DNA from 4 places in the Halomonas sp. TG39a genome. Region 2 is predicted to be linked to each of the others. Evidence: predicted binding sites of a transcription regulator. Region 2 holds the regulator's gene; each other region holds the start of a gene.
The links. Region 2 encodes LexA, which represses DNA repair genes until DNA is damaged. Its sites were predicted from a motif close to TACTGTNTANNTANACAGTA; they were not measured.
Positions count from the first base shown of each region.

Region 1: U738_RS04605 (LexA family protein) is a predicted target of LexA. The motif match lies at 1,633-1,652, and genes of this name have one in related genera.
Region 3: recA (recombinase RecA) is a predicted target of LexA. The motif match lies at 4,135-4,154, and genes of this name have one in related genera.
Region 4: U738_RS10885 (PA0069 family radical SAM protein) is a predicted target of LexA. The motif match lies at 3,623-3,642, and genes of this name have one in related genera.

Region 1 is NZ_JQLV01000001.1:1,038,295-1,045,888, reverse strand. Features, by position in the region: gene glyA (serine hydroxymethyltransferase) at 96-1,361, opposite strand; gene U738_RS04605 (LexA family protein) at 1,675-2,118, shown strand; gene U738_RS04600 (Y-family DNA polymerase) at 2,150-3,463, shown strand; gene U738_RS04595 (LBF_2804 family protein) at 3,494-4,603, shown strand; gene U738_RS04590 (sodium-dependent transporter) at 4,608-6,071, opposite strand; gene U738_RS04585 (YbfB/YjiJ family MFS transporter) at 6,147-7,370, opposite strand; gene U738_RS04580 (AtuA-related protein) at 7,508-7,594, opposite strand, start outside.
Region 2 is NZ_JQLV01000001.1:2,155,098-2,162,691, forward strand. Features, by position in the region: gene U738_RS09565 (hypoxanthine-guanine phosphoribosyltransferase) at 1-216, opposite strand, end outside; gene nagZ (beta-N-acetylhexosaminidase) at 265-1,296, opposite strand; gene U738_RS09575 (L,D-transpeptidase) at 1,360-1,896, opposite strand; gene U738_RS09580 (TetR/AcrR family transcriptional regulator) at 1,874-2,566, opposite strand; gene lexA (transcriptional repressor LexA) at 2,834-3,514, shown strand; gene U738_RS09590 (energy-coupling factor ABC transporter permease) at 3,533-4,204, opposite strand; gene purU (formyltetrahydrofolate deformylase) at 4,229-5,083, opposite strand; gene U738_RS09600 (ribonuclease J) at 5,314-6,924, shown strand; gene moaE (molybdopterin synthase catalytic subunit MoaE) at 6,950-7,417, opposite strand; gene moaC (cyclic pyranopterin monophosphate synthase MoaC) at 7,419-7,594, opposite strand, start outside.
Region 3 is NZ_JQLV01000001.1:418,724-426,317, forward strand. Features, by position in the region: gene fdxA (ferredoxin FdxA) at 213-536, opposite strand; gene mutS (DNA mismatch repair protein MutS) at 827-3,388, opposite strand; gene U738_RS01940 (CinA family protein) at 3,505-4,044, shown strand; gene recA (recombinase RecA) at 4,174-5,247, shown strand; gene U738_RS01950 (regulatory protein RecX) at 5,287-5,751, shown strand; gene alaS (alanine--tRNA ligase) at 5,989-7,594, shown strand, end outside.
Region 4 is NZ_JQLV01000001.1:2,429,099-2,436,692, reverse strand. Features, by position in the region: gene U738_RS10895 (heavy metal translocating P-type ATPase) at 1-2,137, shown strand, start outside; gene U738_RS10890 (winged helix-turn-helix domain-containing protein) at 2,161-2,460, opposite strand; gene U738_RS10885 (PA0069 family radical SAM protein) at 2,502-3,587, opposite strand; gene U738_RS10880 (DinB family protein) at 3,802-4,347, shown strand; gene U738_RS10875 (GNAT family N-acetyltransferase) at 4,486-4,956, shown strand; gene pgi (glucose-6-phosphate isomerase) at 5,103-6,770, opposite strand; gene U738_RS10865 (PTS fructose-like transporter subunit IIB) at 6,974-7,594, opposite strand, start outside.

The DNA.
Region 1 (7,594 bases), 1.1 Mb from region 2:
GTAACAATATGTTACACACATTAACAGAAACGCCTCTACAGAGTGTAGAGGCGTTAGTGATAAAGGGTATTTTTGGTATTTAAGTACTAGTTTCGTTACTCATAAACCGGCAGCCGCGCGCAAACTTCGGCTACTTTATCTAACACCTGGGCTTCGATGGCGCTGGTGTCTTCGCCTTTGGCCAGTACATCGAGAATGTCACAGATCCAGCCAGCTAGCTCGGTACACTCCTGCTCACTGAAGCCGCGCGTGGTCACTGCCGGCGTGCCAATGCGCAGGCCGGAGGTGACAAACGGGCTTTGCGGGTCATTAGGCACGGCATTCTTGTTGACGGTGATGTGGGCACGCCCCAGTGCAGCATCGGCATCCTTACCGGTTACGCCCTGTTTGATCAGCGAGAGCAGGAAGAGGTGGTCTTCGGTGCCGCCGGAAACAATGTCGTAACCGCGATCGATAAACACCTTAGCCATAGCCTTGGCGTTTTTAACCACCTGCTGCTGGTAGGTTTTAAACTCCGGCGCCATGGCTTCTTTGAAGCAGATAGCTTTAGCCGCGATAACATGCATCAACGGGCCGCCCTGACCACCGGGGAAAACCGCTGATTGCAGCTTTTTCTCAATCTCAGCGTCGTTTTCTGCCGAGAGAATCACACCGCTGCGGGGGCCGCGTAGGGTTTTGTGGGTGGTGGAGGTAACCACGTGGGCATAGGGCAAGGGACTGGGGTAGACGCCCGCCGCGACCAAACCAGATACATGGGCCATATCAACAAGTAAGTAAGCGCCCACTTCATCGGCGATTTCACGGAACTTGGCCCAATCAATAATTTGCGAGTAGGCAGAAAAACCAGCGATGATCATTTTGGGCTTATGTTCACGAGCAAGCTGAGCCACCTGGTCGTAATCGATCAGTTCTTGATCGTTCAAACCGTACTGAATGGCGTTATAGTGCTTACCCGAAAAGTTGGGCTTGGCTCCGTGGGTCAGGTGGCCGCCCGCGTCCAGACTCATACCCAAAATGGTATCGCCGGGCTTGACCAGCGCCTGGAATACCGCGCTGTTAGCCTGTGACCCGGAGTGCGGCTGAACGTTAACATAGGTAGCGCCGAACAGCTTTTTGGCGTAATCAATGGCCAGGTTTTCAGCAATATCGACGAACTCGCAGCCGCCGTAGTAGCGCTTTCCGGGGTAGCCTTCGGCGTACTTATTAGTCAGTTGGCTGCCCTGGGCTTCGAGTACGCGGGGGCTAGCATAGTTTTCGGAAGCGATCAGTTCGATGTGGGCTTCCTGGCGTGCCACTTCTTTCTGCATGGCATCAAACAGCACATCATCAAATCCGGCAATTGTCATATCGCGGCTGAACATCGGCGGGAACCTCGTAACGAGAAAGGGTCATCATGGAAGAAGCGAGGACGCTATCATAACGCAGCCTGACGCGACTTTCATCGCATCCGCGTCAGGTCGTACATGAACGTGCTTCATGTTGTTCTGTTCACTAAATGCTGACCAAATGGATAACTAGGCTGCCTTATCTCGCAATCCTTCAATGTCACCGCGTGCGTCCCTGCGGATGTCATTGAGCAGAGCAAAGCAGTTTCATCCCCCGATCATTTGCATTTTCCTTCGCCCTAAAAAATACTGTATATTTATACAATATTTTAAAATCAGGATGCCGACGATGCCGGGCCAGTCAGCTCACTTTATCTCCGCCTTGCCGTTAACTTCCCAGCCACTGCCTTACTTAACCTTTTTGGGCCGCGCTGGCTTCAGCGGTTTTCCTTCGCCTGCGCAGGATTACGAGCCATGCACGCTGGATCTCAATACAAGGCTGGTTAAAAACCCCACCGCGACCTTTTATGTCACTGCCACCGGCGACAGCATGGAAGGTTGGGGGATTTTTGAGGGCGATCTGCTGATTGTTGATCGCAGTATTGAACCGCGCCTAGGACATATTTTGATCGCTATGCTGGAGGGCGAGGCATTAATTAAACGCTACGCGCTTTATCGGGGCTCACCCCATCTATGTTCGAGCCACCCAAACTACCCGCCGCTGCTTCTTGAAGGCAGCGACTGCCAGCTATGGGGCGTGGTACGCGCGGTGGTGCATGAGTACTTACGTTGAACAAGCTACTGACGTTGACTGAGGGGTGGCGATGATCGGATTAGTCGATGCCAACAACTTTTATGTCAGCTGCGAGCGGGTTTTTCAGCCCAAGCTGGAAGGTAGACCTGTCGGCGTGATGTCAAACAACGACGGCTGTGTAATCGCCCGCTCAACGGAGTTGAAAGCGCTGGATATCCCTATGGGAACGCCAGCTTTCAAGCTTGAAGGACTGCGTCAGCGCGGCGATATTCACCTGCTGTCATCTAACTACGAGCTCTACGGCGATATGTCGGCACGGCTGGCCCAACTGCTACGCGATGCCTGCCCTGCGGTCGCGCCCTATTCAATCGATGAGATGTTCGTCTACTTGGAAGGTTTCACCACAGCACAATGTGCGGCGCTAGGGCAACGCCTGCGCCAGCTTATTCGCCGCCACTTGGGTCTGCCGGTGTGTGTGGGGCTGGCACCCACTCATACGCTCGCCAAACTGGCCAATCATCTTGCCAAGCAAGACCCTCGCTACCAAGGCGTTTGCTTGCTCAATGGGCAGGATCACACCACTGAGGCATTGCTCAAACGTACGGCGGTAGGCAGCGTATGGGGCGTCGGCCATCGGCTTGCCGAGCGTTTAGCGATTGGCGGCGTGACTACTGCTTGGGACTTGCGTGAAAGCGACGAAAAGCAGCTGCGCAAGGGCTTCTCGGTGGTACTGGCACGTACCGCGCTCGAGCTGCGCGGCACGCCTTGTATGGAGATGAACGCGCTGGAGCAACCGCGCCAACGCATTATGACCTCGCGCTCCTTCGGCCAACCCACCGGCGTTTTTGCAGAAGTACATAATGCCCTGCGCCGCCACGCCCAGCGCAGCGCTGAAAAACTGCGCGAACAGCAGAGTCTGGCCCGTGCGGTAATGGTGTTTCTGCATACCAACCGCCACCGCCGCGACCAGTTGCAGTATTTCCCGCAGGCGCTAATCCCCCTGCCCTCACCTAGCGACGACACCCGAGTGATCCTTGACGCCGTTCGCCAAGGGCTTGAGCAGATTTATCGTCCTCGCTACCGGTTTATGAAGGCTGGCGTGATGCTGCTGGATTTGGTGGACGCTGAGCAGCATCAACTTTCGTTGCTACATCCGCCCACACGGAATCGTCATCCGTTTTTGATGGCAACGGTGGATCAGATTAACCAGCGCATGGGGCAAGGCACGATCAGCTTTGGCATGACGAACGCACCTGCCGCCTGGCAGTTACGCTGCGCCCATCGCTCAGACCGCTATACCACGCGCTGGGATGAGCTGATGAAAGTGGGCACTCACCCCGGCGCTACCCAAGCGTGTACTTCGCGAACAGAACCGCTACCCTAAGGCGTCAATTGCGTAGGAAACGCTGTTTTTATGACCCTCTCTCGGCCAGATAAAGAGTACGCCCCAGCCCCTGGCCTAGCGCAGCGCTGGGCTAGTCGCTATGTACAGGGCTATTTACGCCGCCACCCGGCACTTGATTCCCCTGACCCGCAGGCCCTGAAGCGCGCACGGCGCTGGATCATCGCCTGGGCAGCGCTCGCTGGTTTGATTTCCGGCACGCTGATTGGCAGCGCCGAATGGTGGATGCGTGAGTTTGCCACTAGCCCCTGGGAAGCCATGAGCCTTAGAGAGCAACTTCCCTACTGGGCCGGCTATCTGGCCGTTGCAGGCTGTGTTACCGCGCTGGAAATCGGCTTTTTATACTGGAATGCGCTGCGCGGTGTGGCGAATATTACCCGTTTGGCGGGCTTACGTTACGGTCAAACAGACGCGTTGGAACCCGATATTCAGCTGACCGTTCACGGCGTTTCCCGGTCGGCATTGGAGTACCCCAGCCCTGGTAGTCTTATTTATGGCGTAGACCCCCACGCCTACCTGCATGGCTGGAAGCTAACACTTAGAGCGCTACTTTATCGCTTAAAAATCAGCTTAAGCAGCTTTCTACTGCGTTTACTGCTGCGTCGGTTATTGGGACGACTGACGCTGCGCGGCTTTCTACCCGTATTAACCGGCCCGCTATACGCCGTGTGGAACGCCTGGATTGCGGCACGGATTATTCAAGAAGCTTATCTGCAGGCGCGAGGCCCCGCCCTGGTTAAGCACTTGATGGAAACACTGACGGACAGCGACGCACACACCCGCCGTCTGGTAGCCCAGGGGGTCGGCGAGCTTATTATGCGCAACCAGCACCCTCATCCCAACTTGGTGCTGCTGTTGGCTCGCCTGCTGAATAGCCTGCCTGAAAAACCTCCGGCGATTGACATTGATTGGCCAACTGCTCTACAGGGCTATGCGCAACTGACGGGCGAGTCACGTAAAACATTGCTGAATACGCTGACCCAGGTGACGCTACTTAGCGGCACCTATCGAGGTTCACGCAAGCGATTTTTAACAGAGGTGTTTGCGACCTGCCAAACGCCGCTGTGCAGCGATGAGGTAAAAGCTCAGCAGCAGCGTTTGTTATCGGGACAGGTGCCGTAACGTATTACGCTGCCCTCAGCGCGTGACGCAGCCGTGGGCTGAGGGTTTCGCCAATCGCTGCCATGACGACTAGAATCACCAGCAGCCAGGGCCAGTGAGCGGCAAATGAAACCTGATAGATCCCCAGCGCGTCGACGAAAATCACCACAATCCCCAACGGGCTAACGTAGCGCACCATGGTCAGCCATAGCGCATAAGGCAAGGGGGCAAGCCCTAGCTCGTCACGGAAAGTGCTACTTTTCAGCACAAACCCAGCCAACACCACCGTGCCCAAGCCACCCAGCGGCATCATCCAGCGTGAGGTTAAATAATCCAGCCAATCAAAGAAATGCTTACCGCCCAGTGTCCAGTCCGCGCCCAGGTTAAACGACAGCATCGCCAGTGTGCTAATCAACCACAGCACAATACCGGTGCCCCAGGCGGCTGCCGGACGCGAGATACCTTTGTTGTCGCACAGCCAGGAAACCGTGGCTTCGACCATAGAGATCGAAGAGGTCAGCGCTGCCATAGAGAGCATCAGGAAGAAGAGAATGCCAAACAGGGTGCCCAGCGGCATCGCCTGGAAAGCCAGCGGCAGGCTCATAAAAATTAGCCCAGGGCCTTCGCCGGGGTTCATACCGTTAGCAAAAATCACCGGGAAGATCGCCAGCCCCGCCATCAAGGCAACGACGGTATCCGCTACTGCCACACTGACCGTGGTGCGGCCAATTGAGGCGTCTTTGGGTAAGTAGCTGCCGTAGGTCAGAATCGCCCCGGAGGCCAGCGAGAGAGTAAAAAATGCATGGCCCAGCGCTGCTAGCATGCCCTCGCTAGAGAGGCTTCCCGCATTGAACGAAAACAGGAAGTTCACCGCTGCGCCAAAACCACCTGAGAAAATGCCAAAACCGATCAGCACGACCAGCATGATCACCAGCCCCGGCATCATCCAACTAACGCTTTTCTCGATACCCTTTTGCACGCCCTTGCCCACAATCAGCATAGTAACCAGCGTAACGAGAGTGCTCCAGAAACCGAGGTTCAGCGGGTTGGCGTTATTGGCCCCAAACACGGCGGCCATCTCATCCACGCTGGTGCCCGCGAGGCCACCAGTCAGCATCTTCCATAGGTACGAGAACGACCATCCCGCTACCACCACGTAAAACGACAGAATCATAAAGCCGCACAGCATGGCCATCCAGCCAACCAGCGACCACGCCGACGATCGGCCAGACTCGTTGACCACACGGCGAATGGCGTCCACCGGACTGCCGCGGCCACGCCGTCCAAAGGCGATTTCTGCCATCATTACCGGCACACCGACAGCAAAGATGCACGCTAGATAAACCAATACGAAGGCGCCGCCGCCGAACTCCCCGGTCATGTAGGGGAATTTCCAAATATTGCCCAGCCCCACCGCGGAACCGGTGGCTGCCAACATAAAGCCCCAGCGGCCTAGCCACTGAGTGCGAGGTTGCCTAGAAGAGGTCATTTGCCCAGTTATCCTGTCTGAAAAAGGCGCCTATCCTAGAGGATTTCGTGGGCAATGCCCACTGGACCCCAGTTCCTAGGTGTAGACGCTAGCTTTGGCAGCGGCATCCAAACGCTGGGCAGTTTGGTCTACCTTACGCAAGCAGGCCAGCAGCACCGCGCCGAGGGTCACAAAGCCGCCCGCAAGCCAAAGCCCAACGCCATAATGGCCAGAGGCTTCCGCCAACATACCGGTTAACGCCGGGGCGCATATTTGAGCGGCACCGTATGCCAGCGTCATCTGCCCCATTAACCGCGCAGGGCTTGAAGGATAGAGCCTGCCTGCCATGGTCAGCACCAGACTGACGCAGCCAAGAAAGGTGCCACCGTAGAGCACAGCGCTTAACAGCACCACCGCGGCATTGGCGGTAATAGCCGGCAGCACTATGCCCACCACTTGAATCGCCATGGCGATAATCAGCGCCCCTAGGTAGCCCACCCGACGAGCAACTAAATCCCATAGCATGACCGCAGGTGCGGCGGCCAAACCGGCCAAGGCGAACGTCCAGTTGCCCATGCCCGCCAGCAACGGTTCACGCTCCACGATGGCGACTAAGAAAGTAGCGCTGATCACATAGCCGTAACCGGCACAGAAGTAAGCGGCCAGCATCCAGCGCATAAAGGTGCGGGTGGGCGGCATAACTGGCTTACTACTGGCTGCGTTCGCTCCCACTAGCGGTTTTGCCGGGCGCGGCAGCCACCGCCAGGCAGGCACGAGCAGCGCGGCACCCAGCAAGCTAAAGCCCCACCACTGGGTCTGCCAGCTAAACGACAGCTGCAGCATCATTTCCACCGCGACCGCCGCAACAATCATGCCTAAGCCCACACCGGCAAAATGAATACCCAGCTCGCCACGTTGGCGATGTTGGATTAACCAGTGAAGAATCAGCCCTGACGCTAATAGCATGGAAGCGCTGCTTGAAAGACCGGCCAGAAAGCGTAACCCTGCCCAAACCCAGAAGTGATCGGTAAGCGCCATACCCGCAGTCGTGATTACCGCCAGGATTAACCCACAGCGAAATAGCGTGTCTTTAATATAAACAGTGTGAATAGAGGCGGCCAGCACTGCCCCCAGCATATAGCCCGCGTAGTTAAGTGCGGCCAGCCAGCCGCCATCGGCATCGCCCATCCAGGTCTGCTGCTGCATGACCGGTAGCAATGGGGTATAGGCAAAGCGCGCGATGCCAACACATAATATTTGGCTAAAAACGCCCGCCAGCAGCACTTTGAAGCGCTGGGCACCTAGCGTTGCAACGGTCATGGGGCGGCTCCTGAACGGCTCTTTAACGACGACTTAGCGAGCGTTATATTAATTAGCGTGCGTATTTTATCGTCATAGTAAGGCCTTTCGGGCAGCGGGTCATGACCACCTAAGTCGAGGGGCTAGGTTAAAAAGGTCTAGCTCGCATCAACCTCCATGCTTAAAAGCAAAAACGATAGCGTTTTGCCATGCCCGTCCAAATTGAGCGCGCCATTAACACCACC
Region 2 (7,594 bases):
GCCCAAGCGGGTCAGCAGGTGCCCCGTGGTAATTAAGCCGCCATTCATCACGCAGTAAAACACCGGCAGTTTATCGCCTAAATCTCGGGTGATAGCTTCTGCCATGCGGTCAAGCGCCCGCTCTACTTCTTGCTGCGAAATTAAGCAGTCGGCGTTATCCATTAGTTCGCGCATCGAGTCCAACGACTCTAAGGCTTCTTTATCCAGCTTTGACATCTACCAACTCCACGCGGGTGAAAAGCTTCATTTATTTGAGCAAGCGATTTATTCAGCGCTGGGCTTGGGCTTATCCGCCAGCGCTTCCAACTTAGCGTGGGCACGCCGCCAACGTCCCAGCGCACTCAGTGCATCCAGGTCTGGCCGCGCGCGGCTATAGCGCAACTTGGCGGGGCGCTTGTTATTGATCCCTTGGCACGCCTCCATGACCTCAAGCGCGGCGGCTCGGTCATTACACACCAGCAGCATATCGCAGCCTGCTGCGAGCGCGGCTTGGGCACGCGCCTTGGGTTCGCCCGCTTCGTGGGCGCCCGCCATACTCAGATCATCAGAAAAAATGCAGCCTTTGAAGCCTAGCGACTCCCGTAACATACCCAACCAATTGGGTGAAAATCCTGCGGGGCGTGTATCGAAAGCGGAGTAAATAACATGCGCAGGCATGACCCCATCTAACTGCGAGGCTAACTGGGTAAAGGGCACAAGATCGTGCTGTTTAATCACGTCTAGCGGGCGACCGTCTATCGGTAGGGCAACATGGGAGTCCGCCGCCACCCCACCATGGCCGGGGAAGTGCTTGCCCACTGCGGCCATACCGGCATCGTGAAGCCCTTGAATAAAGGCGCTGCCCAGCTGGGCCACGTGCTGGGGATCACTGCTAAAACTGCGGTCACCAATAACGCTGGAGAGGCCGCTCTCAACATCCAATACCGGAGCGAAACTAAGATCCAGCCCGCAGGCGGCCATCTCCATCCCCAACAGCCAACCGGCGTCCTTGGCTAACGCCAGACCGTCTTCCGGGGAAGCGCGGTAGCACTCGCCGATACGCGCCATGGCAGGCAGGCGTGTTAAGCCCTCTTTAATACGCTGAACGCGACCGCCCTCCTGATCCACTGCGAGCAGTAAATCAGCCCGCACGCGGCGAATATCGCTGCACAGCTGGCGCACCTGGTAGCCATTTTCGACATTGCGGGCAAATAGAATAACGCCCCCTACCGTCGGTTCCAGCAACAGGCGTTTTTCTGCCGCCGTCAATTTTGGGCCTTCAAGGTCAAGCATGACCGGGCCTAACGGTTGAGTCATCGTGATAGGTCCATGAAAAGGGGCGATGATTCTAGACGATCGTCTAGCGGTGTCAAAAACTTATCAATCAAAGGATTGCCGTCCGCCGTGCAACCAAACCGGGGTGCCCGGTAACGCGAGCGCAAAGAGGGTTAGCAAATCACTATTACGTAAACGAATGCAGCCGTGGGAGGCCGCAACGCCCATGGGTTCGTCAGGCGGTGTGCCGTGCAGGTATATATAGCGCCGTTGCGAGTCCACCTGACCGCCGCGGTTCACGCCCTTTTCTAATCCGCAAAGCCACAGAATGCGGGTCAAAATCCAGTCACGCTCTGGATGCGCTTCGGCTAGCGCGGATGAAAACGTCTCGCCTGTCCAGCGGCGGCCTCGAAACACTGCGTTGTCGGGCATATCACCGCCAATGGCGGCGCGCACATAGTGCCAGCCGTAGGGGGTTTTACCACTACCATTACGCTCCCCGACACCGGCGGCAGCGGATGAGATCGCACACTCATGGAGCACTTTCGGCCCTCGCCAGCAGCGCAGCAGCTGCTGGGTAGTATCAATCTCCAGCCAGATATTCTCAGCCGGGGGTAGCTCAGCTAGCGTAGGCGTTCGCATGTTTTCCTTCTTCTGGCTTGGCTTCTTCAAGGGCGAGCGGTAACGGTGCATTCATGGCCGCCACAACGACCGGCAGCAATCGCTTGACTAAATCACGTACTGAAACCTGTTCGTGATAATCTTTTTCAGCGATATCACGCAGTGCATCAAGGCCGGACAGGGTAAATATTACCGTGCCAAGCATAAAGTGTAGCCGCCAAAAGCGCTCCGCGTCAGGTAGGTCCGGCGTGGCTTGTCGCACCAGCTCGGTGAAGCGGGTAAACACATCGCCATACTCTTGCTGGATATAGCGCCTAAGATGCCCCTGTGCCTGGCTGTAGGCAAGGCCGAGCAAGCGCATAAACACTTTTAAACTATTGCGTTCAGCGGGCACTGCAAGAACGGTGGTTGCCATGGTTTCGAGCAGGGTTTCAAGCTCAATAACCCGCCCAGCATGCTGTCCTTCCAGCTCATCAAGGGCGGTGTGAAAACGCTGGGTGAAGGGGTCCAAATAGCGGGCAAAGACGGCCTGAATCAAGGCTTTTTTGGAGCCAAAATGGTAATTCACAGCGGCTAAATTGACGCGCGCTTTGCTAGTGATGTTGCGCAGCGAAGTTTCGGCAAAACCCCGCTCTGCAAACAGCACCTCGGCAGTATCGAGTATACGGGTCACCGTATCAGATTGAGCCATGTCGCTCTCCAGGGAAACAGGTGTTTAAAACATAGCAAAATACTATGCCATAACCATGGCGGTCTCAACGCTTGATTTATTAACAAAATACAGCCCGTTAAATAAGCAGAAGCTTAGTTTCAAACGATTAGAAAAATTGCATAGACATCGAAGATAGCCACTGACAAGGCATATACTGGACAGAGGAACATACTGTATACTTAACCACTGATTGATTAAGTTGCCATTTAATTTGTTACTGTCTATTCACTATTTATGGAGTCTGGTATGTCGCGTCCGCTAACCGCTCGCCAACAGCACGTGTTCGATTTTATCGTTAAAACGATGGGCGAATTTGGCTACCCTCCTACCCGCGCCGAAATTGCCAAGGCGCTTGGCTTCCGCTCCCCCAACGCGGCCGAAGAGCACCTGCGCGCGCTGGAACGCAAAGGCGTTATTCGCATTATTCGCAACACTTCTCGCGGTATCCGCCTGCCCAACCAGGAACCGCAAGAAGTCATGGAGAGTGCTGCCACCGCCTTACCCGCAGCCAACGTTGAAACGCTGCCAACGGGCCTACCCGTGATCGGTGAAGTGGCCGCAGGCAGCCCCATTTTGGCCGCTGAACATATTGACCGTTACTGCCCGCTACCAGCCGAGTACTTTACCCCCAAAGCCGACTACCTGCTGCGCGTGCGCGGCCTTTCGATGAAGGATATTGGCATTTTGGAAGGGGATTTATTGGCAGTTCACCGTACCGACCGGGTACGCGATGGCCAGATTGTAGTGGCACGCCTAGAGGATGAAGTAACGGTTAAACGCTTCAAGCGCCAGGGCCACCAAGTGACGCTATTTGCCGAGAACCCTGACTTTGCGCCCATTGAAATCGACCTGCGCTCCCAGTCGCTCGATATCGAAGGCGTCGGCGTTGGTGTGATTCGTGGCGGCAACGGCCAGGCACTCGGCTAGTCGCCGCCCTGGCCATCCCTACTGCAGATCGATATAGCGGTGGTCATTGAAGGTGGCCACCCAATGGGGGTGATAAACCAGCAGAATACTCAGCAGCATGCCGGTGATAAACGCCTCTGAAGGCATTAACAGCGGTAAGAAGCGCGCATACTCCTGGGCGAGATAAATCGCCTCAGGGTCAGTCCCCGCAACGATGATCAGCAGCACCGCTGCCAGCCCTCCTCCCAGCGTTGCCAGCGCCGCACCAAAAAAGCCGCAGGCAAACAAAAACACCATCAGGTTATCCGGCAGGCGGCGATCTACCAGCCGCCATACCGTGCCAATGACGGCCGCCGGGACGACACCGGTAACCAGCACGTTTGCCCCCAGCAGCAGCCATTCATTGCGCCCAATTACCACCATGGCGATATTAATCAGCACGTTGCTAATCAGCGCCAATGGCGCTTTAAAAACGAGTGTCATTAAAACCGTGAAAACAAGGTGCAGCGTTAGCCAATCAACCGCCTGCGCACGCAGCTGCCACATCAGCATCACCGCCAGCGTGGCGCCCAGCCAGCGGTGCTGAAGCGCGGTATCCGCTATTAACACCTGCCAGGGCCGCCCCCAAAGTGCCCACGCGATCACTGCTAACGAGAGTAGCCAGGTGAGCAGCAGCGCCCAGGGTGCTAATACACTTTGCGCAAACGACATGGCGGCCTCTCAGGTTGATGAGGGTTAACTAAAGACCACTGTCTTATTGCCGTGGACCAGCACGCGATCCTCTAAGTGCCAGCGCAAACCGCGAGCAAGTACGGCTTTTTCAACGTCACGGCCAAAACGTACTAAGTCAGTGGGCGTATGGCAGTGGCTTACGCGATGAATATCCTGTTCGATGATGGGGCCTGCGTCGAGTTCCTCGGTCACGTAGTGGCAAGTAGCACCTATCAGCTTAACGCCCCGCTGGTATGCCTGGTGGTAGGGTTTTGCCCCGGCAAAGGAGGGCAAAAAGCTGTGATGAATATTGATCACTCGTCCCGCATAGCGCGCGCACAGCTCGGGGGGCAGTATTTGCATATAGCGCGCCAGCACCACGCAGTCAGCGCGAGCGCTATCGATTTCGGCCTGTACCTTGGCAAACGACGCTTGCTTATTTTCGGGGTCTACCGGGACGTGGTGGTAAGGAATGCCGTACCACTCGGTCAGCGAACGCATATCGTCATGGTTGGAGATAACACCGACAATATCGCAATCCAGCTCACCCGCCTGCCAGCGGTAAAGTAGATCGACCAAGCAGTGCGACTCCCGCGACACCATCAGCACCACACGCCGACGCAGCTGGGTATCCACCAGGGACCACTGCATATTGAATTCGCTGGCCACCGGCTCGAACGCCGCGCGCAGGGCTTCCACCGACATACCGACCGAATCCGCCAGAATTTCGTAGCGCATAAAAAAGCAGCCGGTTTCTAAATCGGAGTGCTGGCTGGCTTCGGTAATGGAGCCGCCCTGCTGGGCAATAAAGCTCGATACCCGTGCAACAATCCCCACCCGGTCAGGACAGGAAACCACTAAACGATAATAATGAGACATGTGAGCTACTCTTGACCTATTGCTAAGTTAATTATGACAAACCAGCGGCTTAGGTCGCATAGTGTATCGGAAGGGCATGGAAGATTGTTAGCCGCCCCTGCCTTCCCGTATAGTTAAGTCACTACTTTTTAGGTTTTTCATAACAGATGCATTCACCACGCGTTCAAATTCGTCCCCGTCGTCGTCCACCGCTGCGCATGTTGCCGCTGGGGGGATGCGGTGAGATTGGAATGAATCTAACGCTATACGGCTACGACGATCACTGGATAGCCGTCGATTGCGGCATGATGATCCGTCAGGATCTTCCCAACTCTCCACTGCAGGTACCCAATCTCGATACACCGAAAGCACTGGGGATCGTGCCCAAAGCGCTCTTTATCACCCACGGCCATGAAGACCACATTGGTGCAGCTGCCTGGCTTTGGCCGATGTGGAACTGCCCTATTTATGCCACCCCGCTAGCGGCTGGGCTGTTGCGACTGAAGTTTGCCGAGCATCAGCTTAGCAGCGCGGCCATCCATGTTATTGAACCTGGCGAGGCGCTGGAAAGCGGGCCGTTCACGCTGCGTTATTTGCTGTTAACGCACTCTATACCCGAAAGCTGTGCGTTGATCATGAGCGTCGGTGGCTACCGCGTCTTACATACCGGCGACTGGAAACTCGACCCTGAACCGATCATCGGCACGCCGATAAGCGCGACCCAATTCAAGGCGCTCGCCCCAGTGGATTTAGTGGTGGGCGACTCCACCAACGCTCCCATGCCCGGCCACTCAGGCAGCGAGGGTGATGTTGCCCGTGCGCTGGCAAAAACCCTCAGCAACTGCCAGGGCCGGGTGGTGGTCTCCTGCTTTGCGAGCAATCTTGCCCGGGTGTTAGCGATAGGACGCGCAGCCCATCAATGTGGCCGTCGTATCAGCTTGATGGGGCGTTCCATGGAGCGCATGGTCAGCGTCGCGCGGGGGCTCGGCTATATGGATGATTTACCGCCGCTGGTGCCCAATCACGACCTTGGCTACCTGCCCCCGGATGAAGTGGTGATTATCGCCACCGGCAGTCAGGGAGAGCCCCGCGCCGCGTTACAGCGCCTAGCCCAGGGCCGTCACCCCTATGTGGATCTTCAGCCAGGCGATAACGTCATCTTCTCGGCCAAAGCCATTCCCGGCAATGAGCGACCCATTGAGCAGCTTAAAAAGCGTTTGGCGCACCTAGGTGTCAGCATCTATGACGAGTTCAATCACCCTGAACTGCACGCCACAGGGCATCCTGCTCAGGATGAGCTGATCAAGCTCTATCAGTGGGTCAGGCCCAAGCATCTTATGCCGGTGCATGGCGAAGCACGCCATCAGCAGGCTCACCAGGCCATTGCCAAGCAGCTAGGTATTAGCGCCCCATTGACGCCGGTAAACGGCGATCTGATCAGTTTTGATAGCCACGGATTGCACTGTGAAGCACGCTATCCGCAGCCACCCTGCATTGTCAGTCAAAACAGCGTCGTGCCCCACCCTGGCTTGGAGGTGAACGATGCCAATAAAGCCCGTCGCGGCAGCTTGTACCTAGCGCTACCAGTGACCGCGACTGACACTGGCTGGGCGCGCATTGGCCGCTTGATGCTGGATGCCTCAGGGGCCAGCCCGCTGGATGAAGATAGCTTTAGCGATTGGCTGGATGATCAGCTTGAGGAGATTGCCGCAGAGACGCTGGCCGACTTGCGACAGGCATTGCAGCCCCGCTTGGTTCACTGGCTGGCGGAGCATATGCAGCACCTACCCGACGTGCACCTACAAATCATGGCCGCCGAAATGCCAGATCCTATTATTCTGGACAACGCCGCCAATCGTTAGAAGAGTTGCTCGCGCTGGGCCAACATCAACGCCAACGCGCCGCATCTTGTTGATCAGAGTGGCGCTCTTTGACCCAGTACTCACCCTGGGTAGAGTGCTCTTTCTTCCAGAAAGGCGCCTGGGTTTTAAGGAAATCCATAATAAAATCGCAGGCTTCGAACGCCTCACGGCGGTGTGCACTAGCAACTAACACCCGCACAATCGGATCGCCCGGTTCCAGGTAGCCAACGCGATGAATAATCCGCACCGCCTGGAGCGACCAGCGCTGCCAGGCCTGTTCGCCAATATCTGTCAGCGTGCGCTCAGTCATGCCGGGGTAGTGCTCCAGCGTTAACCCCGTGACGTCAGGCGTTTCATTAAAATCACGCACTAAGCCGGTAAAACTCACCACCGCGCCAATATCGCTACGCCCCGCCAATGCATCGTCATAGCCGTAGGCCATCGAGAACGGGGCGGCTTGAATCGCCACCTTAATATCCAGCTTAATATCCACTCTAGCCCCCTGTGACCGGTGGGAAAAACGCTACTTCGTCATCATCGGTCACTAACGCATCGTCATTGGCCATGACTTGATTGATGGCACATAGCGTACGCTGGTCGGTGAGTTGCTTAAAGCGACTATCGCGCTCGGCCAGCGCTGCTTTCAATCCGCCAATATCACGGCTGGCCA
Region 3 (7,594 bases), 1.7 Mb from region 2:
ACAGTGAGGTGAGCCCCGGCAAGGACGTCATCTGAGGAAGTTGATCCAGGGAGTGGTCAGAGGAAGTGCTTGGAGCGGGCGGCCTACGGGCCGCCTTTTTTTGTCTGGAATTTGCCAGTGCAAGTTTGTCTAAACCATAAAAAAACCAGCGTGGACGCTGGCTTTAAGAAAAATGGCACTTGAAAATGGAGCTGAAAAGAGTAACGCGAAATTTAGCGCTCTAATTTCTCAAGCTTACCAGGCTTGCCATCCCACTCTTCGGCGTCAGGCAGCGGATCTTTGCGCTCGGCAATGTTGGGCCATACGTCGGCCATTTCAGCGTTGATCTCAATAAAGGCCTCCTGTCCATCCGGTAGCTCATCCTCGGAGAATATCGCCTCGGCGGGGCACTCGGGCTCGCACAGCGCGCAGTCGATACACTCGTCAGGATGAATGACCAGGAAGTTCGGGCCCTCGTAAAAACAGTCGACCGGGCAGACTTCCACACAGTCGGTGTATTTGCACTGGATGCAGTTCTCGGTAACGACAAACGTCATCTTGCTATCCCTCTTGCAGGGCCGGGATGCTCCCGGCCATGGTCAATCGTGAATGGTTATAAATCAGCCGTTTTTTATAAGCTAAAAGTTTGAGCGACATTCTAGAGGTGCGCCTACCTGTCGGCAAGCGCCATATGATTCCAGTTGGTAGCAATGCCAGTACAGGTTTCCGCGAGGGCGCTGTGAACCCATCCTTGGGCGCTACTTTTTCCATCCTTGGAAAAAGACCCTCGCTCCAACCTGCCCTGGCACTAGAAGCTCACTTATGGCCTTCCAAGTTATGAGCACTATTAGATCAGGTCTCGCCACTGATACAACAGTGATAGCGCTTCCCGCGGCGTTAAACCATCCATATCGACGTTTTCCAACGCTTCGACCACCGGGTGTGGTGCAGCGGCGAACAGATCGTTTTGCTGCGGAGCGGTTCGCGGTGCCTGCGCCGTGTTGTCCACATCGCGCTGCTCCAAACTTATCAGCTTCTCGCGGGCACGTTTAATCACATGGTTGGGTACACCCGCTAATTGCGCCACCTGCAAACCATAGCTCTGGCTGGCCGGGCCCGCTTCGATGCGGTGCATAAAAACAATGCTGTCGCCATGCTCGGTCGCCGTTAGGTGGATATTGGCCACCCCTTCCATATGCTCAGGCAGCGCCGTCATTTCAAAGTAGTGGGTGGCAAACAGCGTTAGCGCACGCCCTTTGGCCAAATGTTCGGCGCTTGCCCAGGCCAGCGACAAGCCGTCAAAGGTGCTGGTGCCACGGCCAATTTCATCCATCAGGATCAAGCTTTGCTGGGTGGCATTGTGGAGAATATTAGCCGTTTCGGTCATCTCGACCATAAAGGTAGAGCGGCCGCCCGCCAAGTCATCCGATGAGCCAATGCGGGTGAATATTCGATCCAGCGGGCCGATCTCGGCGGCGTCAGCGGGCACAAAGCTACCGCAATGGGCCAGTAGGGCGATTAGCGCCGTCTGGCGCATATAGGTCGACTTACCGCCCATATTGGGGCCGGTAATAATCAGCATATGCTGGTCAGGGTTGAGCGTCACGTCGTTGGGTACGAAGGGCGTCTCGCTCACCTGCTCCACTACCGGGTGGCGCCCAGCGTTAATTTGAATGCCTGTGGATTCACTTAGCGTTGGGCGTACCCAGTTCAACGCCTCGGCGCGTTCAGCAAAGGCGCACAGTACGTCCAGCTCGGCTAGCGCTTGAGAGGTGCTTTGTAGCGCGTGAAGGCTGTTGTTAAGGTCGCCCAGCAGTTGGTCGTAAAGCCATTTTTCGCGAGTGAGCGCACGAGATTTGGCCGATAGCGCCTTATCCTCAAACTCTTTGAGCTCAGGAATAATAAACCGCTCGGCATTTTTCAGCGTCTGGCGTCGAATATAGTCGGCAGGCGCCTGCTGGGCTTGTGAACGCGGTAGTTCGATAAAGTAGCCGTGTACGCGGTTGTAGCCCACTTTGAGATTGGCAAGGCCGGTGCGCTCACGCTCGCGAATCTCTAGCTGAATCAGGTAGTCGCCGGCGTTCTCTGCCATGCCACGATGCTCATCGAGCTCGGCGTCAAAGCCATCGGCAATCACTCCGCCATCGCGAATCACCACCGGTGGGTTCTCCACCAGCGCACGGCTGAGCATATCGGCCATTTCCGGGTAGGGGCGAATATGCGGGCGCAGGTTGTCCAAAGCGCTGCCGCTCTCTACCTCGCTAAGCTGCTGTTCCAGTTCAGGCAGCGTTACCAGCGCATCGCGCAGCCGCGCCAAATCCCGCGGGCGAGCGCTATACAGTGCCACTCGGGCCAGGATGCGCTCCACATCGCCTACATCGCTTAACGTCTCGCGCAGCGGCATATAGGCTGCGTCCAGGCTTAACAGCGCCACACCCGCATGACGGGCCTGGACGATCTCACGTTGTCGCAGTGGGCGATTAAGCCAACGTTTGAGTAAGCGTGAGCCCATGGCGGTGGTGCAGGTATCCAGCACGCTGGCCAGGGTGTTATCGCTACTGCCACCCAGATTAATGTCGATTTCCAGATTGCGGCGACTGGCGGCGTCAATCACCACCGCGTCGTCGCGGTTCTCAACACTGATGGCGGTCACGTGGGGTAGGCGTGAGCGCTGGGTGTCCCGGGCGTAATCGATCAGCACCCCGGCAGCAATGAGCGCAGTAGTTAAATGCGCGCAGCCAAAGCCGCGTAAATCCTGCACTTCAAACTGGTCGCATAGGCTGCGGGTGGCGCTTTCCAGGTCAAACAGCCACTCACCCTGACGGCGCAGGCTGCGTTTTTGTGACCAGGCATCGGGTAGCGTCAGGCTTTCGGGCACCAGCAGCTCCGCGGGGGAGAGGCGAGTAAGCTCGGCGAGCATCTCGGCTTCGCTCTCCACTTCCAGCACGTTAAAACGCCCGCTGGAGAGCTCTAGCCAGGCAAGCCCCCAGCTCTCTTTACCGGGGGAGACTGACACCAGTACGTTGTCGCGGCGGGCATCAAGCAGCGCTTCATCGTGGAGCGTGCCGGGGGTGACGATCCGCACCACCTGACGATCAACGGGGCCCTTGCTGGTAGCGGGGTCGCCAATCTGTTCGCAGATGGCCACCGACTCGCCGCCAGCGACCAGGCGGGCTAGATAGCCTTCAGCGCTGTGGTAGGGTACACCCGCCATGGGGATCGGCTTACCCCCCGACTGGCCGCGCTGGGTAAGGGTAATATCCAGCAGCGCGGCGGCGCGCTTGGCGTCGTCGAAAAACAGTTCGTAAAAATCACCCATGCGGTAAAACAGCAGCACCTCGGGGTGCTCGCGTTTGATCTTTAAATACTGGGTGATCATTGGCGTGTTGGGGGGAATGGCCTGTGACATGGGCGTCCTGATTGAGCGTGGCGTAAGCCATCTCGGCTTACGGCATTGGCAATTTCTTTAAGCAAGCTAAACGCAGTATTCTACGCTGAACAGACGACTTACTTGAAGGAGCGACGATAGTGCCCAGCGAAACTAGCCTGAAAAACCTTGATTTAAACCTGTTGGCTCAGCGGCTGGGGCGGCTTTGTAAGCAGTTGGATGTGGAAGTGACTGCTGCTGAATCATGCACCGGGGGCGGTATTGCCAGTGCCATTACCGGGGTGGCGGGGAGTTCTGCTTATTTTACGACGGGCTATGTCACCTACGCGAATGGCGCCAAGACGCGCTTATTAGGGGTGCCTGAGGCCACGCTCGCCGAACATGGTGCGGTAAGTAAAGCGGTGGTTAATGCCATGGTGGCGGGCGCCTGTCGTGAAAGTGGCGCGGGCTTGGCCGTTGCCGTTAGCGGCGTGGCCGGGCCGGATGGCGGCAGTGCTGAGAAACCCGTGGGGACGGTTTGGTTGGCCTGGGGAGATACCGCTGCCCAGGAGGCCGAATGTTTCCACTTCCCTGGTGACCGCCAGTCGGTGCGCGAGCAGGCCGTACGTCAGGCCTTGGTAGGGCTGGTGGCGCGCCTGAATGAGCGCGAGAAGGCGAGCAAGACAAACCCGTCGTAAGCAAAAGGTCCTTACGAAAAAAGGCCCTTATGAAAATAGATGAGAGAAAGCGCGATCAAGGATTTGTTTACGGCGTAATCTTTGGCATACTACTGGCTAATTATACAGCTTGTTATGAGGAATCTCTGAATGGCTCAGGATGACAACCGCACTAAAGCGCTAAACGCTGCACTCACCCAAATTGACCGTCAGTTCGGCAAGGGCACCGTTATGCGTCTCGGCGACGCGCCGCGTGTCGTCATGCCGTCGGTTTCCACCGGTTCATTGGGTCTTGATATCGCACTTGGCATCGGCGGGCTGCCGTTTGGCCGAGTGGCAGAAATTTTTGGTCCGGAGTCCTCGGGTAAAACGACACTGACCCTTTCGGTGATTGCGCAAGCGCAAAAGCAAGGCAAAGTGTGTGCCTTCGTGGATGCCGAGCATGCGCTTGACCCCAGCTACGCAGAAAAGCTGGGCGTCAACCTGGATGATCTACTGATTTCCCAGCCGGACACTGGCGAGCAGGCGCTGGAAATTACCGACATGCTGGTACGCTCCGGCGGTGTTGACGTGATTGTTATCGACTCGGTCGCAGCTCTAACGCCGCGCGCTGAAATCGAAGGCGAAATGGGTGATTCCCACGTTGGCCTACAGGCGCGTTTGATGTCTCAGGCACTGCGTAAAATCACCGGTAATATCAAAAACGCCAATTGCCTGGTGATCTTCATCAACCAGATCCGCATGAAGATCGGCGTTATGTTCGGTAGCCCCGAAACCACCACTGGTGGTAACGCGCTGAAGTTCTATGCCAGCGTGCGTCTGGATATTCGTCGTACCGGCTCGGTGAAAGTGGGTGATGAAGTCACCGGTAACGAAACCCGCGTGAAAGTAGTCAAAAACAAGGTAGCACCACCATTCCGTCAGGCTGAATTCCAGATTCTTTACGGCAAGGGTATCTACCATGCCGGTGAGGTCATCGACCTGGGTGTGCAGTGCAATCTGGTTGATAAAGCCGGTGCCTGGTACAGCTATAAAGGTAAGAAAATCGGTCAGGGTAAAGCCAACTCAGCGCTTTACCTGGAAGAGCACCCGGAGATTATGCTCGAAATAGAAACGCAGATTCGTGAGCAGCTCTTGGCCAAGCCTGATCCTAAAAAGGAGAAGGAAGATGCGCCTGCCGAAGCAGCGGCAGAATTGGATGCGGGTGATGACGATCTGCTTTAAGACGATATTCACTAAGCTAATGCTAGCTAAGATAAGCTGATGGCATTCACCTCCCAGCGCGATGCCACGCCCCGTGACATCGCTATTGGCTTGTTGGCTCGGCGCGAATACTCCCGCGCCGAGCTTGCCCAACGGCTAAAGAAGAAATCCTTCGACGACGACGCTATTGATGAGTGCCTAGACGCTCTGATCGAACAAGGTCTGCAGTCTGACGCTCGCTTTGCGGCCAGTTTCGTCCGTTCACGTATTCTGCGTGGGCAGGGCGTGATCCGTATTAAAGGCGAGCTGCGCCAGCGCGGCGTTGACCAGGAAACCCTCAATAGTGCATTTGAAGAGGTAGAGGAGGGTGAGCAGATCGACTGGTTTGAGCTGGCCCGGGAAACCCTGGCGCGGCGCTTCGATAGCCCCGGTGAGACACCCAAAGAGCGCGCCAGGCGGGAGCGTTTTCTCGCCAGCCGCGGCTTCGATTTTGAGCAGATCCGCTACGCGCTCTCCTGTCTGTAATACGTTTTCTCCAGCCGGTAAAACATCCCCCCTCTTACATTTCTAGTAGCGCTCTAATACGCTGGTCGATCTGGTTGTTCTCATCGTTGTTGCCCTTCTGTCGCGAGTTGTTTGCCTTTCTGCCACTAAGTGCGGCTTTAGTCGTTTGACAACTGCGCTATAATGGCTGCTTTGCGACCCCTGAGGGTAGCGGCAACAGCGCCCTGGGACATCACGCTTTCTTGTTACGGATACCCTATGAAAAGCGCAGAGATTAGACAGGCCTTTCTCACCTTCTTCGAAGAGCAGGGGCATACTATTGTGCCCACTAGCTCCTTAGTGCCGGGCAACGACCCGACGCTGCTGTTTACCAATGCCGGCATGGTGCCGTTTAAAGATGTGTTTCTAGGCCGCGACCCGCGCCCCTACGTGCGCGCCACCTCTGCGCAGCGCTGCGTGCGGGCGGGCGGCAAGCATAACGATTTGGACAACGTCGGCTATACCGCGCGTCACCACACCTTCTTTGAAATGCTGGGCAACTTCAGCTTTGGTGACTACTTCAAGCGCGATGCTATTCGCTTTGCCTGGGTATTTCTGACCGAAACGCTGGGTCTGCCTAAAGACAAACTGTGGGTAACGGTGCATATCAGCGATGACGAAGCCGAACGCATCTGGAAAGATGAGATCGGCATCGATCCCGAGCGTTTTTCCAAGCTGGATGAAGATAACTTCTGGCAGATGGGCGACACCGGCCCCTGCGGCCCCAGTTCAGAAATCTTCTTCGATCATGGTCCAGAGGTTTGGGGTGGCCCGCCGGGCAGCCCGGAAGAGGATGGCGACCGCTATATCGAAATCTGGAACCTGGTCTTCATGCAGTTTGACCGCGATGCTGCCGGCACGCTCAACCCGCTGCCCAAGCCCTCTATCGATACCGGTATGGGGCTGGAGCGGGTCGCCGCTGTGATGCAGGGCGTGCACTCTAACTACGAAATCGACCTGTTCCAGAACCTGCTGCAGGCTGCGGCTAAGGCGACAGGACACCCTGATACCGCTACGCCCTCACTGCGCGTGATTGCTGACCATATCCGCTCCTGCGCCTTCCTGATTGTCGATGGTGTGCTGCCTTCCAACGAAGGGCGCGGTTATGTGCTGCGTCGAATCATTCGCCGTGCAATTCGCCATGGCCACAAGCTGGGCGCGGTTGAGCCGTTCTTCCATAAGCTGGTCGAGGCGCTGGACGCTGAGATGGGCGATGCCTATCCGGAACTGCGTGAAGCGAGCGATCAAATTGCCCGCGTGCTGCTAAAAGAAGAAGAGCAGTTTGCGCGTACTCTGGATCACGGTATGGGGCTATTGAACGCGGCCCTGGCGGAGTTGGACGGCAAGGTGCTGCCGGGTGAAACCGTCTTCAAGCTTTACGATACCTACGGCTTTCCGTTCGATCTCACCGCCGATGTGTGCCGTGAACGTGGCGTTACCCTGGACGAAGAGGGCTTTCAGCAGGCCTTGGAGGCTCAGCGTGAGCGTGCACGGGCGGCTAGCCAGTTTGGCGCCGACTACAGCGCCTCTATTGAGTTGGAGGGCGAAACAGCCTTTACCGGCTACGACCGCTTGGAAGATCAAGCCAAGGTAACGGCGCTGGTCGACAGCGAAGGCAACGAGCTGGCCGCCTTGGAAGCAGGTCAAAAAGGCGTCGTGGTGCTAGACCGTACGCCGTTTTACGGCGAGTCAGGTGGTCAGGTGGGCGATACCGGCTATCTGTATGTCGACGGCGGCCGTTTCCAGGTCACCGATACCCAGAAGCAGAGTGGGCATCACCTTCACCAGGGCATAATGGTTGAAGGCTCGCTAAGTGTCGGAGCCA
Region 4 (7,594 bases), 270 kb from region 2:
TATGTGGTGCACCAGTTGCGCCCTAGCCGTGGAGGGTTCGCTTAAGCGGCTTGAAGGCGTGCGTGAGGTTAGCGTGCACTACCCAAGCGCAACGCTTTGCATCAGCGGCACGCCTGCCGCTACCCAGCTCTCGAATCTCGCTGCAAAGGTTAAGCGTCTGGGCTACCGACTGACGGAGCTTGAGCCGGTGGCGGACGCCCATGCGCGTTTAGAAGAGGAGAGCCGCTACTTAACGCTTAGACTAATGGTCGGCTCGTTGTTCGGCATGTGGACGATGCTGGCTTCTCTACTGATCTACGCCGGTGCGCTGCCAAGCGAGCAGGTTGAGCAGGTAGTCGCTTGGGTTTCAGGGGCGTTTTCACTGCCCGTTGTGCTGTTTGCCGGCGTGCCGTTTTACCGGGCTGGGTGGCGCACGCTGCTCGCCAAGCGCCCCGGTATGGATGTGCTCGTCAGCCTTGGTGTTATTGGCGCGGTGACGGTGTCGGTATGGCTGCTATGGCGCGGCTCTGCAGAGGTCTACTTTGATACGGCGGTAATGCTGATCGTGCTTTTACTCGTTGGGCGGCTGGTGGAAACGCTGTGCCGCCACCGGGGGTTAAAAGCATTGGATGCCCTGACGCTGCCGGACGTGAATATCACTGCTTGGCAAGAGGAAGCCTGGATATCGCTGCCCGTAGATGACGTGAAAACGGGAATGCGCGTTGAGCTAGCGCCCGGTGCGATGGTGGCTCTCGACGGCACCCTTGAAGAGCCCGGCTGGATCGACACCGCCTCACTGACTGGGGAAAGCTTGCCGCGACATTTTCAAGCAGGGCAGAAGGTATACGCGGGCTGCCGTTATTTGGGTGCCACGCCTATCGTCATGCAGGTCAGCGCTGGGGTAGGCCAGCGGCGACTGGATCGGCTGTGTGATGAAATGCGCCGCTATCAGGCCAAAAAAGGTGAACTGCAGAAGCTCGCTGACCGTTTTGCCGCCTGGCTAAGCCCGCTAGCACTAGGGCTCGCGTTACTGACACTGCCCGCTGCACTGTTATTCGGGTTGGGGTGGGAGGATGCCTTAGTGCGCGCGCTTTCCGTATTAGTCGTGGCATGCCCCTGCGCCGTCGGGCTTGCAGTACCGCTGGCAAGCCTGGCAGGGAGCGGTCAGGCAATGCAGCAAGGGATTGCACTGCGCGACCCCGCCGCGCTTGAAACCCTGGCACGTATTCGCTCGGTCGCACTGGATAAAACCGGCACTCTGACCACCGGTAGCCACGCAGTGCTTCACTGGCAAGCGCGTGAGGGTGTTAATGAACAGGTGTTACAACGCAAGCTCAGCGCCGCCGTTGCGGGCAGCGAACACCCCTTAGCACAAGCGCTCGCTCGCTGGGCGAGTAACCCAGGCGATCAGCGACCTGAACAGTGTATAGAGGTCAACGAATCGCCTGGGGAAGGACGCCGCGTGCAGTTAAGTAGCGGCGAATGGCTGACGGTAGGCAGTGCCAATTGGTTGGCTCGCCAGCGTATCGTGCTGCCTGCCCAAGCGGAGGACGCAACGCTGGCCTTTGCTTCTCAAGTGGTGATAGCTGATAAGGTGGGTTGGCTAGCCACGCTCTATCTCACTGATCAACCGGTGGGCGACGCCGAGCCTAGCGTGAAACATCTGTTAGCGTCAGGGTATGTGGTGGCGATGATTAGTGGTGACCGGCAGGGCGCGGTGAGTTGGTTAGGCGAGCGTGTGGGGCTTGCCCGTGAAGCTTGCTATGCACAGCGCTCGCCGGAAGCGAAAGCGCGTTTATTGCGGGGGCTACCATCGCCAACGCTCTACGTGGGGGATGGCTTAAACGATACCTTGAGCCTGGCCGCAGCAGATGTGGGTATCGCGCCACTAAGTGCCAGCGAAACCGCCCGGGAGGGGGCTGCTGCCCAGCTTATGGCACCAGGAATTGGCGGGGTAGTGAAACTGCTTGGCATTGCCCAACGCACCCGGCGCATCATGGCTCAAAACCTGTTCTTTTCAGCGCTGTATAATACTCTGGCGCTCGGTTTGGTGGTCGTGATGGCAATACCCCCGCTAATCGCGGTGCTCGCCATGGCAGCAAGCTCGCTGACAGTTACCCTTAACGCTGCACGATTAGCCTGGGCTGAGCCGGATTAAGAGGGCTAACTAAATGAAGAGAGCTAAATGGAATAGCCAAGTGCCTGTTTAAGCCGCTCTGCATTGGTAGCCACCCAACGTGGATCAATCGCGCCCCAATTACGTATCTGGTAGCGGCCAATGTTGTGGCGCTCGCCGTCATCTTTAGTAAATACACACTCGATATCCAACTCGGCCAGGGAGGCGATCGTATCCTGGGCGGTGCGCCGGGGCATACCGGTGGCCTCGATCAACGCAGGCACGCTGGCAGCACCTTGTTCGATCAAATGGGCGACGTATAAACGGCGGTAAAAACTTGATTTGGTTTTGCTAAGAGCGGGCATTGGGCTTCCTTTTCAGCTAATTGTTGCATATGCCGCTTAGCTTAAATGAATAAATCCTGCTGCGCTCGTGGCGGGCGAAAATCCCGTGTATTCAAGCCCTGCTCGGTGCGATCCTGCATGTTCCACTGGCGGCTGGCACGGGCAAAGCGCTGGGCGATTAAATCCGCAAATACCCCTTCACCGCGAAAGCGCTTACCAAACTTGGCATCGTACGCCTTACCGCCACGGCACTGACGTATTAGGCTCATCACTTTCGCAGCGCGCTCTGGGTAGTGTGCTTCTAACCACGCTTCAAAAAGCGGCGCCACTTCATAGGGTAAGCGCAGTAGCATCCAGGCGGCAGTGCGCGCCCCTGCACGGCTGGCAGCTTCCAAAAGGTTTTCGATTTCATGATCCGTCAGTCCCGGAATAACTGGCGAAATCAGCGTACCTACGGGAATGCCCGCGGTATTCAGTTCCCGAATGGCTCGTAAGCGCGCCTGGGGAGATGCCGCCCGCGGCTCTAATGTGCGTTTCAAGTTGGCATCCAGGCTAGTCAAACTAACAAATACGCGCACCAGCCGGTGCTCAGCCATTTCGGCCAGGAGTTCTAAATCGCGCAGCACTAAGGTGCTTTTGGTCACTAGCGTTACCGGGTGGCGACACTTCAGTAGCAGCTCAAGTAACTGCCGAGTGGTTTGATGTTTGGCTTCAAGCGGTTGGTAGCAGTCGGTGTTGCCGGAAAGGTTGATGGGGCGGCACACATAGTTGGGATGACAAAGCTCTTCAGTTAACCGCTCCACTAAACCGCTGCGGGCAATCAATTTGGTTTCAAAATCCAACCCCGGCGACAAATCCCAGTAGGCGTGGGAGGGGCGGGCATAGCAGTAAACGCAGCCGTGCTCACAGCCACGATACGGGTTTAGTGATCGATCAAAGGGTAAATCCGGCGATTTGTTCCAGGAGAGTGCGCTTTTGCTGACTTCCTCACGTACTTCGGTGGCGATAGTGGTGGATGTTTCCTCCCGCCACCAACCGTCGTCTTCCGCATTGCTTTGGGTGGGCGCAAAACGGTTATGCGGATCGTACGTTGCCCCGCGACCTTTACGCACGGCTGACGCATGAGACGCTTGTTCGGGAGTCGTCATTGGCCACCTCACCTCTAAATGCTATTGATGTATGCATATGGTTATATATACAGTATATGGCGTTTATAAAAAGACGCAAGCAGAGGGGTAGGAGCTTAAATGCTAAATTCGGGGGATGAACAGACGCTCCGTTATTTCATACTCTTAACTAGGGCCTGTTGGCGTTTCACTCACGGCCACGCTGGCGCCCATATTGAAAGAGGCGATATGACCTATGGAGCTGCAACCACATTTTGAGCTGATGGCATCCTATAACCAGTGGATGAACACCAAGGTATACGATGCTGCCAGCAGGCTGACGACCGCTGAGCTTAGCGAAGAGCGTGGCGCTTTCTTCGGTTCGATTTTTGGCACGCTAAATCATGTTGTGGTCGCCGATACCATTTGGCTTAAGCGGTTTGCAGCGCATCCCGCGTCTAGCGCAAGAACGCTTGCGGTAATAGTCGACCTCCCTACGCCACAGCGGCTTGATGAATTGATGTTTGATGACTTGGAAGGCCTGAAAGCGCATCGCCGATGGCTTGATACTGTAATTATTAACTGGGTGGGCGCGCTAACTGATGACGATTTGAGTACCACGCTGAGTTATCACAACACAAAAGGAGTGGCCTCAAAACGACGCTACTCAAGCCTGATTCTCCACTTCTTCAATCACCAAACCCACCATCGCGGACAGGTATCTACTTTATTCTACCAAGCCGGGGTGGACATTGGTGTCACCGATCTGCTGGCGCTGATTCCGGACGAAGCATCAATATGATGTTTAACCACCTTATATGGTGGAAAACGGTGAAGGGAGAAAGGCCATGCATATTAGATATATGTATACTGAAGATCATTGATAGCGGTCACTTACATTGAAAGGTTTCACATTAATTAAGACGGTTGCGAGCACTAGATGATCAAGCTAGAAAAACTTGATGCAGCGGATGTGGCTGAAGTGCGCAACATCGCGGTGCGCGATGATCAGGTGAAATTTGTGGGGACCGCTAAGGAGTTTCTCACTGATCGACATGAAGCGACGCATCTGCATGTGATTAAGCACGATGACCAGTTGGTAGGATGCTTCAAAATCGATATAGCCTACGCTGATGACTATGATTTTTGTACGGAAGGCAGCATAGGCCTACGCGCGTTTTTCATTGACGCCAAGCAGCAGGGTAGAGGGCTTGGGACGTTGGCGGTAAAAGCGCTGTTTCCCTACCTAAAAGAAAACTATGCGAATTATCCCCGAATCTACCTGACGGTGAACGCCAAGAACCCTGCGGCTCACACCTGTTACCAAAAGGCGGGCTTCCATGAAACAGGTGAGCACTACCTGGGCGGGGCTGCGGGGCCTCAACATATAATGTATTGGGACCTCCAGTGATCAGAACGTTTACCCCAAGCGATAGTGAGTCAGTTCTGACTTACTAGTTCGTTGATGTTATGTAGCTTGACGTATAAGGGCGAGCATAAACGCCTTGGTTTTCTCAAACCAAGGCGTTCTTTTTTCTACCCGGTTAGCAAGCTAGCCTAGCGCTTCTTCTTCGCGGGTTTCTTACCGGCACTGGCTGGTGCGCTTTCCTTCTCACCGCTACCGCCATTAGGGAAGTGCGCACGCACCAGTTCCAGCAGACCTTGCGTTGAGGCGTCGAAGTCGGCGGCGTTGGTGTCGATGCGCTCGCTGATTTCACCGGCGATGCGCTTGCCGAGCTGTACGCCCCACTGGTCAAAGGAGTTGATGTTCCAGATGACCCCTTGCACGAACACCTTATGCTCGTAGAGCGCGATCAGCGCACCCAGGTTTTTCGGCGTTAGTTCGTCCAGCAGCAGTGTGCTTGATGGTCGGTTGCCGGGGCAGCTGTAGGGGTCGTGTTGGCTAAGCTCTTTGCTGTCCCCCTGGCTGCCTTCCATAAAGGCGTTGGCCTGGGCGAGCATATTGGTGAGCAGTGCGAAGTGGTGGTCTTCAACGCCGGGCTCGGGCTTAAGCGAAGCAATAAAGTCGATAGGTACGTAGCGCGTGCCCTGGTGCAGCAACTGGAAGAAAGCGTGCTGGCCGTTGGAGCCGGTCTGGCCCCAGACAATCGGGCCGGTTTTGTAATTCACCGGGTGACCGAAAATATCCACCGATTTACCGTTAGACTCCATATCCAGCTGCTGCAGGAAAGAGGGTAGTTGGTTCAGCGCCTGGTCGTAGGGCACGATGGCTTGGGTTTCGGCGCCAATAAAGTTGATGTACCAAATACCAATCAGCGCCATCAGTACCGGCATATTCTCGGAGAAGGGCGCGTTGATGAAATGGTTATCCATCTCGTGAGCGCCCTCCAGCAGCTCAATAAAGCCCTCAAAACCGATCGAAAGCGCGATCGGCAGACCGATCGACGACCACATGGAGTAGCGCCCGCCCACCCAGGCCCAGAATTCGAACACGTTCTCTTCGCGAATGCCGAATTCCATGGCCGCTTTGCGGTTGGTGGAGGCGGCAATAAAGTGCGCGCCCACGTCGGCGTCTTCACCAGCGTTCTCCAGGAACCAGCGCCGCGCGGTTTTGGCGTTTAGCAGTGTCTCCTGGGTAGAGAAGGTCTTGGTGGAGACGATAAACAGCGTGGTGGCGGGGTCGAGGCGCGAAAGTACCTTCTGAATATGGGTGCCGTCCACGTTGGAGACGAAGTGGAAGTGCAACTCCGGGTGGCGATATTTGAGCAGCGCGCGAACCGCCATATTGGGCCCAAGATCCGAGCCGCCAATACCGATATTGACCACGTCTTTAATGCGTTTGCCGCTGTAGCCTTTCCACTCACCGCTGCGCACCGCTTCGGAGAACAGCTTGATCTGCTCGCGAGTGCGGGTGATCTCCGGCATCACGTCTTCGCCGTCAACATACACCGGCTCATCGCCTAAGTGGCGCAGGGCAGTGTGCAGTACCGGGCGGTTCTCCGTCACGTTGATAATATCGCCGGAGAACATCTGTGCTCGGCGCTGTACCAGCGCGGAGTGGTCGGCTAGCTCGATCAGCTTGTTAAGCACTTCATCGGAGACATGGTGCTTGGAGTAGTCAAGAAACAGGCCGCCCACCCGTAAGCTCATTTTCTCAAAGCGCTGCGGGTCATTAGTGAAATAGTCACGAATGCGGTCATTAGCGGTTTTGTCGCGTAGGCGGTCAAGCGCCTGCCAGGTAACACTGCGAGTGAGCTGAAACATAGGGCGATCCGTTTGTTATAGATGAATTGGGTGATCAGAATCGAAAAAGTATATGTAAAAATACTACATAAAAAACGGCAGATAGTAGAGGGTATTTGTGATCTGAAAAGGGTTAACTGCGTAAAACTACCAACTTTTTTTGAGGGACAGTTGTGAGGGCAGGGCAGGCGCTATGCCTACCCTTCACGTTTAACTAAAAGATGTTAAGTGGCAACGGCGACTTGGGCCGCGCCGCGTTTGATAAACGCATAACCTAACCCTGTTACCAGTGAGCCTGCCACAATAGCGCCAAGATAGAGCAGCGCTGGGGTGATGGCGTTGGGAATCAACAGTACGAAGATGCCACCATGGGGCGCCATCAATTTAGCACCCACCAGCATAGAGAGCGCGCCTGTTAGCGCCCCGCCAGCGATACAGGCCGGAATCACCCGTAGCGGGTCTTTCGCCGCAAAGGGAATCGCGCCTTCACTGATAAAGCAGAGGCCAAGTACAAACGACGCCTTACCTGCTTCGCGCTCCGGTGCAGAGAACTTGTTGCGCGCTACAAAGCTGGCAATCCCCATACCAATGGCAGGTACCATCCCCGCCGCCATAATCGCCGCCATGGGGCCGTAGGTTTCAGAGGCCAGCAGGCCCACGCCAAAGGTGTACGCGGCTTTGTTGACCGGGCCGCCCAGATCGAAACACATCATCGCGCCCAGCAGAATACCTAATAGCACCGCGTTGGTGGAGCCCATGGATTCCAGGAAGCTGGTCAGGGCATTCAGCAGCGCCGCGACCGGTTCGCCAATCACGTAGATCATGGTCAGGCCGGTGACCAAGCT